Regions from separate parts of the Mesorhizobium sp. B2-6-4 genome, predicted to be linked through region 3. Evidence: riboswitches for the same ligand, from Rfam matches in the RefSeq annotation. Region 3 holds a riboswitch; each other region holds the start of a gene.
What was found. Region 3 has a riboswitch for cobalamin ahead of FJ426_RS20270 (CbtB domain-containing protein). Riboswitches for the same ligand answer to the same signal wherever they lie in the genome.

Region 1: it holds a riboswitch for cobalamin, as region 3 does, so the genes downstream of both, FJ426_RS17665 (ABC transporter ATP-binding protein) here and FJ426_RS20270 (CbtB domain-containing protein) in region 3, are expected to answer to the same signal.
Region 2: it holds a riboswitch for cobalamin, as region 3 does, so the genes downstream of both, bluB (5,6-dimethylbenzimidazole synthase) here and FJ426_RS20270 (CbtB domain-containing protein) in region 3, are expected to answer to the same signal.

Annotation. Positions count from the first base shown of each region.
Region 1 covers NZ_VFUE01000012.1:17,997-22,996, forward strand. Annotated here, with positions in the region: gene FJ426_RS17655 (Gfo/Idh/MocA family oxidoreductase) at 1-794, opposite strand, end outside; gene FJ426_RS17660 (LacI family DNA-binding transcriptional regulator) at 976-2,001, shown strand; cobalamin riboswitch at 2,064-2,273, shown strand; gene FJ426_RS17665 (ABC transporter ATP-binding protein) at 2,530-3,318, shown strand; gene FJ426_RS17670 (ABC transporter substrate-binding protein) at 3,358-4,305, shown strand; gene FJ426_RS17675 (iron ABC transporter permease) at 4,314-5,000, shown strand, end outside.
Region 2 covers NZ_VFUE01000003.1:87,425-92,424, forward strand. Annotated here, with positions in the region: gene ribB (3,4-dihydroxy-2-butanone-4-phosphate synthase) at 1-595, shown strand, start outside; gene FJ426_RS05080 (MFS transporter) at 646-1,869, opposite strand; gene FJ426_RS05085 (TetR/AcrR family transcriptional regulator) at 1,990-2,595, shown strand; gene bluB (5,6-dimethylbenzimidazole synthase) at 2,637-3,389, opposite strand; cobalamin riboswitch at 3,438-3,618, opposite strand; gene FJ426_RS05095 (histone deacetylase family protein) at 3,740-4,666, shown strand; gene FJ426_RS05100 (exodeoxyribonuclease VII small subunit) at 4,670-4,921, shown strand.
Region 3 covers NZ_VFUE01000014.1:73,334-78,333, forward strand. Annotated here, with positions in the region: gene cobO (cob(I)yrinic acid a,c-diamide adenosyltransferase) at 123-737, opposite strand; gene cobU (bifunctional adenosylcobinamide kinase/adenosylcobinamide-phosphate guanylyltransferase) at 739-1,254, opposite strand; gene FJ426_RS20265 (CbtA family protein) at 1,247-2,044, opposite strand; gene FJ426_RS20270 (CbtB domain-containing protein) at 2,060-2,239, opposite strand; cobalamin riboswitch at 2,275-2,471, opposite strand; gene FJ426_RS20275 (aromatic ring-hydroxylating dioxygenase subunit alpha) at 2,606-3,775, shown strand; gene FJ426_RS20280 (MFS transporter) at 3,779-4,978, opposite strand.

The DNA.
Region 1 (5,000 bases), on a different contig from region 3:
AGCACGGCTTCGGCCTTCAACTCGTCATGACCATCCCAGGTCAGGCTGCCGCGTTCGCCGACGATGCGCCAACTGCCTTCCCAACTGGTGCGGAAACCGTCGGCGCACCAACTGCCGCGATAGGTGAACATCTTGCCCTGGCCAAGCTCGAAGGTGGCGCTTGCCGACGATCCCTGCCGGTACCAGGAATTGGACGGCTCCCATTCCCGGCAATACACTTCGGTCGGCTCGCCATCGACCATGTAGCGGGCGGCGTCGAATGTATGGATCGCCATGTCGAGCAGCAGCACATGGCGCATGCCTTCGCGGAAACCGCCGAAATGCGGCGCAATGAAAAAATCGGCATGGATGCTGGTCGCAGCGCCGATGGCGCCGGAGCCGAGGAAGCGCCGGATGCGCCGGACGTTGGCGACGTAGCGGCGGTTCTGCACCACGGCATGGACGCGTCGCGCGCGCCGCGCATCGTCGATGATGGCGCGCGCATTGTCCGGGCTGTCGGCCAGCGGCTTTTCCGTCAACAGATGACAGCCATGGGCAAAGGCCGAATTCGCCACGGCGCGACGGGCGGCAGGCACGACCACGTCGAACACCGCATCGGGTCTGGTCTGGGAGAGAACGACGTCGAGATCGGTCCCGATCGCGACCCCGGCGAGGTCGTATTCGCGTGCCCGCTGGCGCGCCCTGTCGGCGTCGAGGTCGACGAGACCGACGATCTTGACGGCAGGGGATTGGCTGATGGCCTCGAGCCAGGATTTGCTCATGGCTCCGCACCCGACCAGGACGACGTGCATCATCCAGCGCTCCTCCGGCCAACCCCTCCTGGCTGGCACCCACGGCAGTCCGTAAATAGCTTCCGTAAACGTTTACGATGACACACCCGATGGCGTATATTGTCAATCGGATTTGTACCGTCGGCTCTGAAACGCCTTGGCCGCAAGACCGGCTGGTGCTAGCCAGAAGCAGGAGGGGGAGGCCTTGGCGTCCAGCATTCACGATCTTGCACGGCACCTGAACATTTCGATCGGTACGGTCTCGCGCGCGCTTAACGGGCGCGCCGACGTGAACGCCGAGACACGCCAGCGCGTGCTCGAGGCGGCCCGGAAGCTCAATTATTCACCGAACCACTCGGGCAGGAACCTACGCCGCGGCACCACCCATGCCGTGGCTTTCATGCTGCAGCCGCATCCGGGCGACCAGCAGTATGGCGAGCCGTTCTTCATTCCGTTCCTCACCGGACTGCAAGCGACATTGGCCGAGTGCGGGCTGGACCTGATCATCGTCATGGGCGCGCCGGCGGATTATCAGCAGGAGCGGCTGCGCCGCGTCGTCGAGACGCGTCGTGCCGATGCCGTCGTACTGGCCTGGACGCGGCGCGAGGACGATCGCATCGACTATCTGAGCAAGGCCGGCTTTCCCTTCGCGACGCTCGGCCGAAGCCGGTCCGGCGACGACAGCTATCCCTCTCTGGATCTGGATTTCGAGAAGGCGGGCGCCGATGCGGTCGACCGGCTGGTTGCGCGCGGCCACCGCCGCATCGCCGCCATCCGGCCGTCGCTTGACCTGAATTTCGGTTATCTGTTTCTGGAGGGTTATTGCAAGGCGCTGCGGCGGCACGGCATCGAAGTCGATCCCGGCCTGATTGTGGACGGTTTTATCAACGAAGCCGGTGGCTACGCGGTGACACCGCAAGTCATGCGGTCGAAGGATCCGCCGACCGCGATTATCTTCAACAACGACTCGATGGCGCTCGGCGGCTGCAAAGCGCTCGCCGAAATGGGGATCAAGCCCGGGCAGGATGTCGCGGTGATCGTCATCGTCGACACGCCGCTCTGCCGTTATTTCTCGCCGGCGCTGACCGGCTTTCGCCCGAGCCTGGATCCGATGGGGCGGCGCCTCGGCGAAATCCTGCTCGCCTCGCTCCCGGCTTTCGCCGGCGCGAAAGGGCCAGAGATCATTCGCGAGGTCTGGCCGCTGGAACTGGTGGCGCGCGATAGCGATTGACCAGACGATTGTATTGTTATAACAGAACATACATCGACCTTGCCTTGACGCTGCCTGCATCCTAGGCTGCGACTCGTGATGGTCCCCGCGCCGCAAGGCGAGGGGTGAAAAGGGAACATGGTGAGGCCCGATTTTCGGGTCGAAGCCATGGCTGCCCCCGCAACTGTAAGCGGCGAGCAAAATCCGAGAAGCCACTGGCCGGCAAGGCTGGGAAGGCAGGATGGCGCAACGACCCGCGAGCCAGGAGACCTGCCATCTGCATGAGTTGACCGGACGGGGTGTGCCGGGAGGAGACGCGGGGTTCGGTCTTGTCGACCGGTTCAAGCCAGCTTCCTTCCGTCGCCATTTTTGAAAGTGACGGAAGTTGGACGGCTCCATCGATCGCATTCACTGCATTCCCATGCATCGCATCATCGTGTGCACGCTTTGCCGCGATATCGCCACCGAGGTGAATTCAGGCCAGCGTCCGGCAGGATTGGCAAGCAAGACGCTGGCCCGTATTCCGGCAGGCCCTGCAAGGAATTGCCCATGACCGCGCCGCTTCTCGAGGCCCGCGACCTGGCCGCGGCGGCGGATGGCCTGCATCTGGTGCATCCGGTCAGCCTTTCGGTGGCGGCGGGCGACCGTCTCGCCATCATCGGTCCCAACGGCGCCGGCAAGACGACATTGCTGCGCATGCTGTCGGGCATGCTGCGGCCGAGTTCGGGCGAAGTGAAGCTCACCGGGCGCCTGCTGGACAGGATTTCGACCGCCGAGCGGGCGCTGCACATCGCCGTCGTCGGCCAGACCGATCAACCGGATCCACGGCTGGCGGTGATCGATTATGTCGAGCTCGGCCGGGTTCCGCATACCGGCCGCAGGCACAGGAGCGAGGAACGCGACATTGTCGTCGAGGCGCTGCGCCGGACCGGGCTGTTGCCGCTGCTTGGCCGCACCATCGGCTCGCTGTCGGGCGGCGAGCGCCAGCGCGCCCAGCTTGCCCGCGCCATCGCACAGGAGCCGAAGATCCTGTTCCTCGACGAGCCGACCAACCATCTCGACCCGCGGGCGCGCAGCGAGTTGCTCGAACTGGTTGCAGGCCTCGGCATGACCGTGATCGCGGTGCTGCACGATCTGGCGCTGGTGACGCCTTTCGCCACCAGGGTCGCGGTGATGAGCCATGGCCGGTTGCATGTGCTGGCGCCGCCACGCGAAGCACTCACTCAGCAGCTGATCCGCGAGATCTTCGGTGTCGACGTCTTTAGGTTGCGCCACCCGATGGAGGACCGCGAGCTGACGGTGTTCGAGGTTCCGAACCGTGCCGCGCCATCTTCGTGAGCGCAGATCCAATTCCCGTGCAACGAAGGAGCAACATCCGTGAAACGCCTTGCCGTATCTCTTGCCTTCTCCCTGCTGGCCTCTACGGCCTTCGCCTTTCCGGTGACGGTCGACAGCTGCGGCAAGTCGCTGACCTTCGACGCGCCTCCAAAGCGCGCTGTCATTCACGATCTCAACATGGCCGAGATGGCCTTCGCCCTGAAGCTGCAGCCGTCGATCGTCGGCCTGACCGGCATCACCGGATGGTACAAGGTCGGCCCCGAATTCAAGGCCGAGCAAGGCTCGATCCCGGAACTGGCGCCCAAATATCCGACGCTGGAAAACCTGGTCGCTGTCGAGCCCGACTTCTTCTTCGCCGGTTGGTACTACGGCATGAAGCCGGGCGGCGAGGTGACGCCCGATACGCTGGCGCAACACGGCATCAAGACCCTGGTGCTGACGGAAAGCTGCGTCCATCTCGACAAGAACCGCCCCGCCGCTTCGATGGACCTGCTCTATGGCGATGTCGAGAAGCTGGGCAAGATCTTCGGCAAGGAGGCCGAAGCGGATAAGCTCGTCTCCGGCTGGAAGGCGCAGCTCGCCGAAATCACGGCCAAGGTCGGCGCCCGCAGGGGAACGCGCGTGTTCCTCTATGATTCCGGCGAGGACAAGCCGTTCACATCAGGCAAGTTCGCCATTCCCAACGCCATGATTTCCGCGGCCGGCGGCGACAACATCATGGCCGACATGGACACCAGCTGGGGCAACACGGATTGGGAGACGGTGGCCTCGCGCAATCCGCAATTCCTCATCCTGCTCGACTATCAGGATGGCGGCGGCTACCGGAAGCTGCTCGATTTCCTGAAAGCGCATCCGGCAATGAAGGAGACGGACGCGGTCAGGAACGAACGCTTCGTGGCGCTTCGCTATGCCGAACTGACACCCGGGCCGGCCAATATCGACGCGATCGGCAAGATTGCCAGGGCGATGCATCCGGAAGCGTTTTAACCGGGAACATGACTTTGCGGCACAAGGCATTCCTATTGGCCATGACGGCGGCGGCGTTGGCAATCGCCGCGTTCGCGCTGCTGTCGATCGCCTATGGCTCGACGATGATTCCGTTGGGCGACGTCGTTGCAGCACTTGGCCATGCGATCGGATTGAAGGGGCATGACGTGTCCGGCCCGGTCGGCAGGATCGTCGTCGACCTCAGATTGCCGCGCATAATCCTGGCCATCTGTGTCGGCGGCGGCCTGGGCGTGGTCGGCGCGCTGTTACAGACGGTGACGCGCAACGATCTTGCCGATCCGTTCCTGTTCGGCCTCTCGTCGGGAGCCGCCGCCGGCGCTGTCTCCGTCATCACCGTCTTCGGCGACAGTTTCGGGATCTGGACGCTACCGATCGCTGCGTTCACCGGCGGTATTCTGGCGGCTTGCGTTGTGCTTTTGCTGGTTGCGCGGGTGAGGGGACAAGGCCCCGAACGGCTGATCCTCGCCGGACTTGCGGTCTCCTTCATGTTCACCGCATTGACCAATTACCTGGTCTTTGCCGGTGACCAGCGCGCCGCCCATTCGGTGCTGTTCTGGACGATGGGCGGGCTCGGCCTTGCGCGGTGGGACAATATCTGGCTGGGTGCGCTTGGGGCCGGCACGATTGCGGCGTACGGGCTGTGGAATCATCGCCGGCTGGACGCTTTCCTGGCC
Region 2 (5,000 bases), on a different contig from region 3:
TGATGACGGCACCGTCAAGCGCGGCCCGCAGGTCGCGGCTTTTGCCGAGGAGCACGGCCTCAAGCAGGTCTCGGTCGCCGACCTCATCGCCTATCGGCAACGCAAGGAAACACTGGTCGAACGCGTGGCATGCTCCGAGATCGACACGCTCGGCGGCAAGGCGCAAGTCTTCACCTACACGCTGCCGTGGGATTCCATGCACCATGTCGCCGTCGTCTTCGGCGACATCCGCGACGGAGAAGAGGTGCCTGTGCGTCTGCACTCCGAGGACGTGGTGACCGACGTCTTCGGCACCAGCCACCGGCTGGACGCCATCATGAAGGCGATGGGCGAGCGCAAGCGCGGCGTCATCGTCTATCTGCGCGAGGGCTCGGTCGGTGTCGCCCACCAGGAGCGCAACCGGCCGGCGAGCGGCGACCGGGAGGACCACGAAGAGGCGCGCCGCCGCGAGAATGAATGGCGCGAGATCGGGCTCGGTGCTCAGATCCTGAAGGATCTCGGCATTTCCTCGATCAATTTGATCGCCTCGCGCGAGCGCCACTATGTCGGCCTCGAAGGTTTTGGCATCCACATCGCCAAGACCGAGATTCTCTAGGTTCGACGGCGGCGATAGCGTCCGATCCGCTGAACCGGACGCGTCATGGTTCATTCCGCGGCAGCGACGGCCCCTTCACACCCATCCAACTCGCATTTGTGAGTGGCAAGACTGCGCTGGCCGAGCAGCACCGTGACCAGCGCGATGCCGCCCGCGACCACCGAGACCCAGAACCCGTTCTGGGCGCCGAACGCATCCACCACCGCGCCGGCGGCGAAAGAGCCCAGCGCCATGCCGATGCCGATCCCCGTTGTCACCCAGGTAATGCCCTCGGTCAGCATCGCTTCCGGCACATGCCGTTCGATCAGGCCGAATGCCGTGATGAAAGTCGGCGAGATCGCCACGCCGCTGATGAAGACGGTCAGCGCCAAAATCGGCACGCTGTCGGCGGTGAGCGGCAAAATCGTGCTGACTGCGATGATGGCGACCGCGACGGTCAGCTGGCGCTGTAGCGGCGTCTTGAGGTTGAGCGCGCCGACCACGATGCCCAACACGAACGATCCCAGCGCATAGACGCCGATCACCAGGCTTGCGGCACCGGCTTGGCCGAACTCCTTGGTGATCGCCACGGTGCTCACTTCCGTCGTCGCGAAGGTCGCGCCGATGAAGATTAGGGCGAAGGTGATGATCTGTACCGGCCGCAGGCGGATTGCCGAGCCAGTCGAACCATGGTCCACCGGCCGCACTTTCGGCTCGGTCGATCGCTGCAGGATGAATGCTATCGAGCCCAAAGCGAGAAACAACGTGCTCGCCAGCATGCCTGCTTCCGGAAACAGCGCCGCACTGAGGCCCACCGACAGCGACGCGCCGGCGATATAGACCAGTTCGTCGGCCGCCGATTCGAAGGCGAAGGCGGTGTTCATCTCCGGCCGGCCGCGAAAAAGCTCGGTCCAGCGCGCGCGCACCATTGCCGGCATGCTGGGCATGGCCGCTGCCAGCAGCGCCGACACGAACATTGTCCATACCGGCCAATCCTGGTTGGCCGACGCAATCAGCAGCAGGAATGCCAGCACGGAGATGATGGTGGTGGGCACGACGATCCATGTCTGGCCGAGGCGGTCGACCAGCCTGGAGATCTGCGGCGCCAGGAAAGCGTTGGCCAGCGCGAATGTCGCCGAGACGGCACCCGCCAGCCAGTATTCGCCACGCGTCTGCGACAGCATCGCCACGATGCCGATCGGCGCCATGGCGATCGGCAGGCGCGCCATGAAGCCTGCAGCGGCAAAGCCCTTGGCGCCAGGGGCTCGAAAGATCTCGGAATAGGGGTTCTGCATGGTCCGTTCCTCGACAAAAGGCGATTCGGAAATTACATACGATGCGTATGAATACTAAATAGATCATACGTCGCGTATGTCAATTGGCATACGTGACGTATGTAGATAAGGCCAGAAGAGATGCACAAGCCCCGCAGGGAAATGATCGCCGAAACGCGCGCCAAATTGATTGCCGCGGCCCGGCATGCGTTCGGAACGATCGGTTATGCCGAGGCATCGATGGATGATTTCACCGCATCGGCAGGGCTGACGCGCGGTGCGCTCTATCATCATTTCGGGGACAAGAAGGGGCTTTTGCAGGCGGTTATCGCCGAGATAGACGCCGAGATGGCGGCACGGGTGAATGAGGTTGCAGCGAAAGCACCGACCCGCTGGCAAAGCTTCGTCGACGAATGCACGAGCTACATCGAAATGGCGCTGGAGCCGGAAATCCAGCGCATCATGTTTCGGGACGGTCCGGCCGTGCTGGGGGATCCCGCGCAATGGCCGAACGCCAATGCCTGCGTCGCGTCGATGACCGATCACCTGACGACGCTGCAGGGCGACGGGGTGATTGTCCCGGGCGTAGACCCCGAGACCGCGGCACGGCTGATCAACGGGGCGAGCAGCCAGGCGGCGCAGCGGATCGCCAATTCGAACGACCCGGAAGCGACGTCGAAGACCGTGGTGGCGGCATTCAAGCAACTGCTCGAAGGATTGTTGAGGAAGGATGCCGGAGCCGCCTGACGACGGCAGGCCGCCGGCAGCGCGCTGCGCATGCCGTATCGTCAAATCAAGGGTTTGTCAGACTTTTCGCATGTTGCCGCCTTGAGGCGTGCGATCGTTGATTTGAGCGGAACTTCGCCCTGTCCGCAAAACGTCTCGCTCATGATCAGCTCGGGCAGCGGCAGCCGCCGCCCCCAGCCATGTGTTTCGAGGTCCGGTTTCGGCGCGAACTCCGAGACACGGCCGACACAGAGATAGGCCACCGGCGTCACATGCTCGGGAATCGACAGAAGGCCTTTCAACGCCTGCGCCTCGATAATGCTGACCCAGCCAACGCCGACGCCTTCGGCGCGCGCCGCCAGCCAGAAATTCTGCACCGCGCAGACCGTGCTGTAGAGATCCATCTCGGGATTGTGCCAGCGTCCCAGCGGCGAACCCTGTGAGCGTCGGCGGTCGCAGGTGATACAGATATTGAGCGCGCTTTCGCAGATGCCTTCCAGCTTGAGCTTGCGGTAGAGCGCCCGCCGCTCTTCCTCGATCGCCGGCAATTCCTGCTCGCGCGCCGCGAGGAACAGGTCGCGCACCTGTTCCCGTCGTTCGGTGCCACGAATGACGATGAAATTCCATGGCTGCATGAAGCCGACCGATGGCGCGTGATGGGCGGCAAGCAGCAGCCGCGCCAAGACCTCGTCGTCGACGGCCTCTGATGTAAAATGGCTGCGGACATCGCGCCGCGTGAACATGGCGCGGTAGACCGCATCGCGCGCCATCTGGTCGAATCCGTCACCCACGGGGATGGTCATATTGTCCGGCATCGCTTGTCCCCTTGCGATTGCAATCAACTGCCGTCCGCCTGACCATGCGGATGACGATGCCTGCCAGGCCGGTCTTCTGGCTCGGGATCAACCCGCATCCGGCGCCTTCCCGTCATCGACAGTGGCATTTACCGGCGCGGTCCCCCTTACAGCGTTGGGCACGCCACGGTATCAAACCGTGTTCCCGATTCTCCCGCTCGCGGCGGGCACCAGGCAGTGGCCGGGACTTTACGACGAAGCCCCTGCGCCGCCAATCCCCGCGGCGACGCGAACGGACGCAAGCGCGATTTTCCCCAACCATCAGGCCGCAACGCATGGCCATCGCCGCGCCAGGGCACTAGATAGGGAGCATGGCCACTCGTCTCTACACCCATCCGATCTTCCTCGAGCACATCACGCCACCCGGCCATCCGGAGCGGCCGGACCGCTTGCGCGCAATCGAGCGCGTGCTCGACGACGAGGCTTTTGCCGCGCTCGATCGCCTCGAGGCGCCACAAGGCGACGAGGCCACCATTCTCTACGCGCATCCCGAGGATTTCGTCGAGCGGGTACGCGCCGCCATTCCCGATACGGGCATCGCCCGCATAGATGCCGACACAACGGCCAGCCCGAAGAGCTGGCAAGCGGCGATCACCGCGATCGGCGCCGCCAACGCCGCCGTCGACGACGTCTTTGCCGGCAGGGCAGACAACGTTTTCGTCGCCGCCCGGCCGCCCGGCCATCATGCGGAGAAAGCGACGGCGATGGGCTTCTGCCTGTTCAACACGGCGGCCATCGCCGCACGTTATGCACAGCGCAAACACGATATCGAACGCGTCGCCATCGTCGACTGGGACGTGCATCACGGCAACGGCACGCAGGATGTTTTCTGGGACGATCCGTCCGTGCTTTATTGCTCGACGCACCAGATGCCGCTCTACCCCGGCACCGGAGCAAAGAACGAAACCGGCGCCGGCAACATCGTCAACGCGCCGCTTGCGCCGCAGACCGGCAGCGAGGCGTTCCGCGATGCCTTCCTGTCGCGCGTGCTGCCCTCGCTCGACAATTTTGCACCCGACCTGATCATCATTTCGGCCGGCTTCGACGCGCATCATCGCGATCCGCTGGCCGAGATCAACCTGACCGAGGATGATTTCGACTGGGCGACCGGCCAACTCATGCAGCGCGCGGCGCGCCACAGCGGCAACCGGCTCGTCAGCCTGCTCGAGGGCGGCTACGATCTGCAAGGATTGGCATTTTCGGTCGCCGCCCATGTCGGGCGACTGATGAAAGGATGAATGATGGCTGGTGAAACCAACGAAGACGTCAAGGCGATGAGCTTCGAACAGGCTCTCGACGCGCTGGAGAAGATCGTCGATGATCTGGAGCGTGGCGATGTGCCGCTCGACCAGTCGATCAGGATCTACGAGCGCGGCGAGGCGCTGAAGGTGCATTGCGACCGGCTGCTCAAGGCGGCCGAGGACAAGGTGGAGAAGATCAGGCTGTCCCGCGACGGCAAGCCGGTCGGGACGGAGCCGCTGGACGCGGATTGAGGCACGCAGCCGTCTCTCTGGTTTTTGACACGATCATGATTGAGGATAGAACGCGTCCCGATTGAAACGGCTCCAGGAC
Region 3 (5,000 bases):
CCCAATCCGTCGCTGCTTCGCAGCGCCACCTTTCCCCCCTCCGGAGGGAAAGGAAGTGAGCCCTGCTGGAAGCGTTTGGCGACCAGACTTGAATGCTCATCCACAAAAGGGGACAACAGCTCTCAAAACTCCACCCCCTGCTGCGCCTTCACTCCCGCCGCGAAATGGTGCTTGGTCAGCCCCATCTCGGTCACCAGGTCGGCCGCCTCGACCAGCGCCGGCTTGGCGTTGCGACCGGTGACGACGACATGCAGGCCCTCGCGGCGCGCTTTCAGCGCGACAACCACCTTGTCCAGATCGAGATACTCGTAGCGCAGCGCGATGTTGAGTTCGTCGAGCACGACGAGACTGATCGACGGATCGGCCATCAGCTCCAGCGCCTTGGCCCAGGCGGCCTCGGCCGCCGCGATGTCGCGCTTCAGATCCTGTGTCTCCCAGGTGAACCCCTCGCCCATCGCGTGCCAGACGACGCGGTCGTCGAAGGCGGCGAAGGCCTCCTTCTCACCCGTATGCCATTTGCCCTTGATGAACTGGACGACCCCGACGCGCTTGCCGTAGCCGAGCATCCGCAGCGCCAGGCCAAAGGCAGCCGTGGTCTTGCCTTTGCCCGGGCCGGTGTTGACGATCAGCAGCCCCTTTTCGACCGTCTTGCTCGCCACCTCGGCGTCTTGGACCGCCTTGCGCTTGGCCATCTTGGCGCGGTGGCGCTCTTCGTCCTTTTCGTCGATGTCGGTCATGTCACTTCACCTTGAGCGGCAGCCCCGCCACCATCAAAAGCACGGTCTCGGCAATCGCCGCGACCTGCTGGTTGAGCCGGCCGGCGGCGTCGCGGAACCGGCGCCCCAGCGCATTGTCGGGCACGATGCCTTGCCCGACCTCGTTGGATACCACGAACCAGGGTCCGCGCGGCCGCGACAGCATGTCAGCCAGCCGCCGACATTCGGCCTCTACATCATGATCGGCCAGCATGTGATTGGTCAGCCAGAGCGTCAGGCAGTCGACAAGCACCGGCTGGTCCTCCGGTAGGGCCTCGAGTGCACCGACAAGGTCTAGCGGTGCATCGATGGTCGTCCAGCCCTCGCCGCGCCGCGACCGGTGCAACGCGATGCGCTGCCGCATCTCGTCGTCATAAGGTTGCGCCGTGGCGATGTAGGCCCATGGCGAAGGCAAGGCGGTCATCAGCGTTTCGGCGTGCGCGCTCTTGCCGGAGCGCGCACCGCCGATGATGAAGGTCAGTCTTCCGCGATCAGGCAAAGCTGTCGCGCAGGCTCGTCGCGCTGCCGGTGAAGCGTCCGCGCACCACGCCGACGACAGCGCCGAGCACGAGCCAGAACACCAGGTTGGTTACGGTTACCGCCACCACGAACTGATGGTGCAGGCCTTCCGGAATCGGCGTCTCGAAACTGTCCGGCTGCGGCGCGCCGACAATATGCGGCGCGACGATCAACACCACGCCCAGAATCGCCAGCGGCAGTGATTTGCGGAAGGCGATCAGGGCAAGGCCGATCGCCGTCGCCGCCACCGTCGCCGTCCACCAGATCTGGCGTGGCAGAAGCTCGGCGGCAGGCATGGCCGGCAGTTCCGGCGGCAGGCCGAGGCCCGGCGCCAGCGTGAACACGGCAAAGCCGGCCAGTCCCCAGAACACGCCCTGGCGCCAGTTGCCGATGCCGCCGGCGAATTCCGAAACCGCGACCAGGACCAGCGCGAAGCCGATGCCGGTGACGATGTTGGCAAGCACGCTGAAGGCGAAGCGCTCGAAGCCGTCGGCCGGCGCCCAGCCTTCCTCTTCAGCCGGAACAGCTTCAGCGGCTGCCGGCGCGGCGGAGCTCATGGCATTGCCCGCCGGGGCGGCAGAGTTCATGGCGTTGTTGTCGGTCGGGGCCGGTGCGGTATGGTCGTGGTGGTGGCCGCCGCCGGCCTGTTCGTAGACTTCCGCCTTCAGGATCAACGGCACGGTGGCATAGGCCTGCATGCAGGCGAGAACGACACCGGCCACGAGCCCTGCGATCGCCGCGATGAACACGACGTTGCGAAACAGGTTCATGATGTCAAATCCCTATCAGTGGCAGGGAAACGCCATCGAGTGGCGATAGTCGTGCGCGGCATTGTGGACCGCGTCGATATGCGAGAAACCGACAAAGCCTACGACGAAAACGCCGAGCAGCGCCGCGAGCGCGAGCTGCAGGAGGCGCGACTGCGAGGAGATGGAGGCGCCGAGGGAGACGGAAGCGGTATTCATGTCTTGTCCTTTCACCCTCCACCCGAGGGCATCGAAGTCAGTTTCCTGTCGCCGGCAGGTCTCCTGGCTCGCGGATCAGCGCCCTTCCCCACCTTCCCGAAGAAAATCTTCAGTGGCATATGGAGAGGACTACCGCACACAGTTGCGGGGGCAGCCACGGCATTGGGCAACAAATCTGCCCGCACCGCATTCCCTCTTGGCTCCAATCGGAACCGACGACGAAGGTGACTATAGGGAAAATCGCCGCATCCGGCAAACCAAATTCCGACGGCGACAAGCGCTTTAGCGCCGTCCGGCCGCTTGCTCCGCTGCAATTGACAATTTCCGTGGCCGGGTGTCGGCTGCCATCCTCACAGGAGGCCAGCCATGCAGCCCGTCCAGAGCCAGCACGCCCCCTATAACGGCCTCACCCGGGCCGAGCCGACATTGCCGTCCTCGGCCTATTGGGATGCGGCGGCCTACCAGCGCGACCTCGACGCCATCTGGTACAGGAACTGGCTGCTCGTCTGCCGTGAAGCTGATCTCGCCCAACCGCTGGCTTTCCGCACCTTCCGTGTCGGCACCCAGGAGATCGTCGTGCTGCGTGACGATACCGGCGAACTGCGCGCCTTCCACAACACCTGCCGGCATCGCGGCTCGCAGCTTTGCCAGGAACGCGAGGGGCGGCTGAAGGCGCGGCTGATCACCTGCCCCTACCACGCATGGTCCTATTCGCTGCGCGGCGATCTCGTGCGCGTGCCATCGAAAACGCTGCCCGAAGGTTTCGACAAGGCGGACCATCCGCTCTATCGCGTCGCGCTGTCGGTCTGGCGCGGCTTCGTCTTCGTCAATCTCGCGGAAGATGCCGCCGGCTCGGCGCACTCATCCTTCGACCCGGCCTCCGGCGATCTCGGCAACTGGCCGCTGGAATCGCTGGTATCGGGCCATGTGCTGCGCAAGGTGATGAACTGCAACTGGAAGATCTTCTGGGAAAACTTCAACGAATGCCTGCATTGCCCCGGCGTCCACAAGGACCTGTCGCGGCTGGTGCCGATCTACGGCCGCGGCCTGATGGGCCGGCATGACGACCCCGAATGGACCCGCCATGCCGACAATGACGCGCCGGAATTTTCCGGCGGGCTGCGGGCGGGTGCCGAAACATGGTCACGTGACGGCCAGGCGCATGGGCCGGTCTTTTCGGGCCTGACGCCGGCCGAGCACGCCGCCGGCCAGACCTACGCCACCAGCCTGCCCTCGATGTTCATCGTCGGCCACGTCGACTATGTCAGGTCCGTACGGCTGGTGCCGCTTGGCCCCGAGCAGACCGAATTGACCGCCGAATGGCTGTTCGCGCCCGACGCGCTCGCCGCCACCGACATCGACAACATCGTCGGATTCGGCACCCAGGTGCTGGAGGAGGATGCCGCGATCTGCGAGGTCAACCAGAAAGGGCTGCGCTCCATGCGCCATAAGGCCGGCGTGCTGATGCCGGAGGAGTACGACCTCCACCGCTTCCACGATTGGGTACGCGAACGACATGCTGCGCTTGTGCCGTAAGCTTCACAGCGACTTCGGCAGATACTGCCAGGTGACATAACCGCAGACCGCCGCAAGCAGGCCGAGCGTGACGAAAACCGAGCCCAGTCCGAAAAAGGCCAGCACCACCGAGTAGACCAGCGGCGGCGTCAGTTCGGAAAAGTCGAGATAAGTGCGGTAGACCGCAGCCATCTGCGCCCGCTCGTAAGAGCGGACCGAGCGCATGAAGGCGGTCGAGCCCAGCGCGTCGAGCGCGATGGTGAAGAAGGCGCCGCACAGCAGCAAGGCGCCGGTGACGAGCGGCGCGCTTTCGCCGACGGCACCCGCCGCCAGCAGCACCACCGACATGGCGAAATAGGCAAAAGTCATGGTCCTGCGGCCGCCGAAGCGCTTGCCGGCCTTGCCCCAGAAAATCGCCATGAACAAAAGCGCGTTGCCTGCCGAAACCAGAATGCCGCCGGCAAGTTCGCCCTCACCGGTGATGACCATGAACAGCGGGCCATAGACGAAAAATGTCGTCCAGAAGCAGGAGCGGCCGAAGGCGATCAGCCAGGCCAGCCTCAGCCTCGGCTGCGCGACGAAGCGGCCGATATTGGCCAGCGGGTTGACCGGGCGCGTCTTGCCCGGCCGGATCGAGGGATTGTCGCCGAGCCGGTAGGTCCAGAACAACGCCAGCAGGGCCAAGGCGAATACGGCGACCGCGCCATGCGCGGCATAGATGCCGAAGCGTGTGTAGAGAAAGATGCCGAGCGTCGGCCCACCCGTCCAGGCAAACATCGACCACGCCATGCGCAGCGATTCGGCCTGCATGAAATCGGTCTTGCGGATGTGGTCCATGATGTAGAGGTTGAGCGTGATCGACAGCGCGCTGGCGCCCATGACACGGCACAGCATGCCGGCCAATTGCCCGGCGAGCGTATGCGTGACGAAGAACAACGAGCCGATCGCCAGCAGGCAGGCGCCCGCCGTGTAGACCCAGCGCCGTGCGAAGCGCTGGATCAGCATCGGCATGAACAGGGTCACCGACAGGCCGAGCATCGCCACTATGGTGTAGAGGATCGAGACGATCTGCTCGTTGTGGAGGATCTCGTAGGCCTGGATCGGGATGACGCTCGACACCGTGGCGCGAGCGAAGGATTCGACCGCGTAGAGCGAGGCGAAGGTGCGGGCATCCGCGGCCTTGAGGGCCGGTAGCCAGATCGGATGGCGCACATGCGTGGACATTGCTTCCCCAAAGCAGAATCAG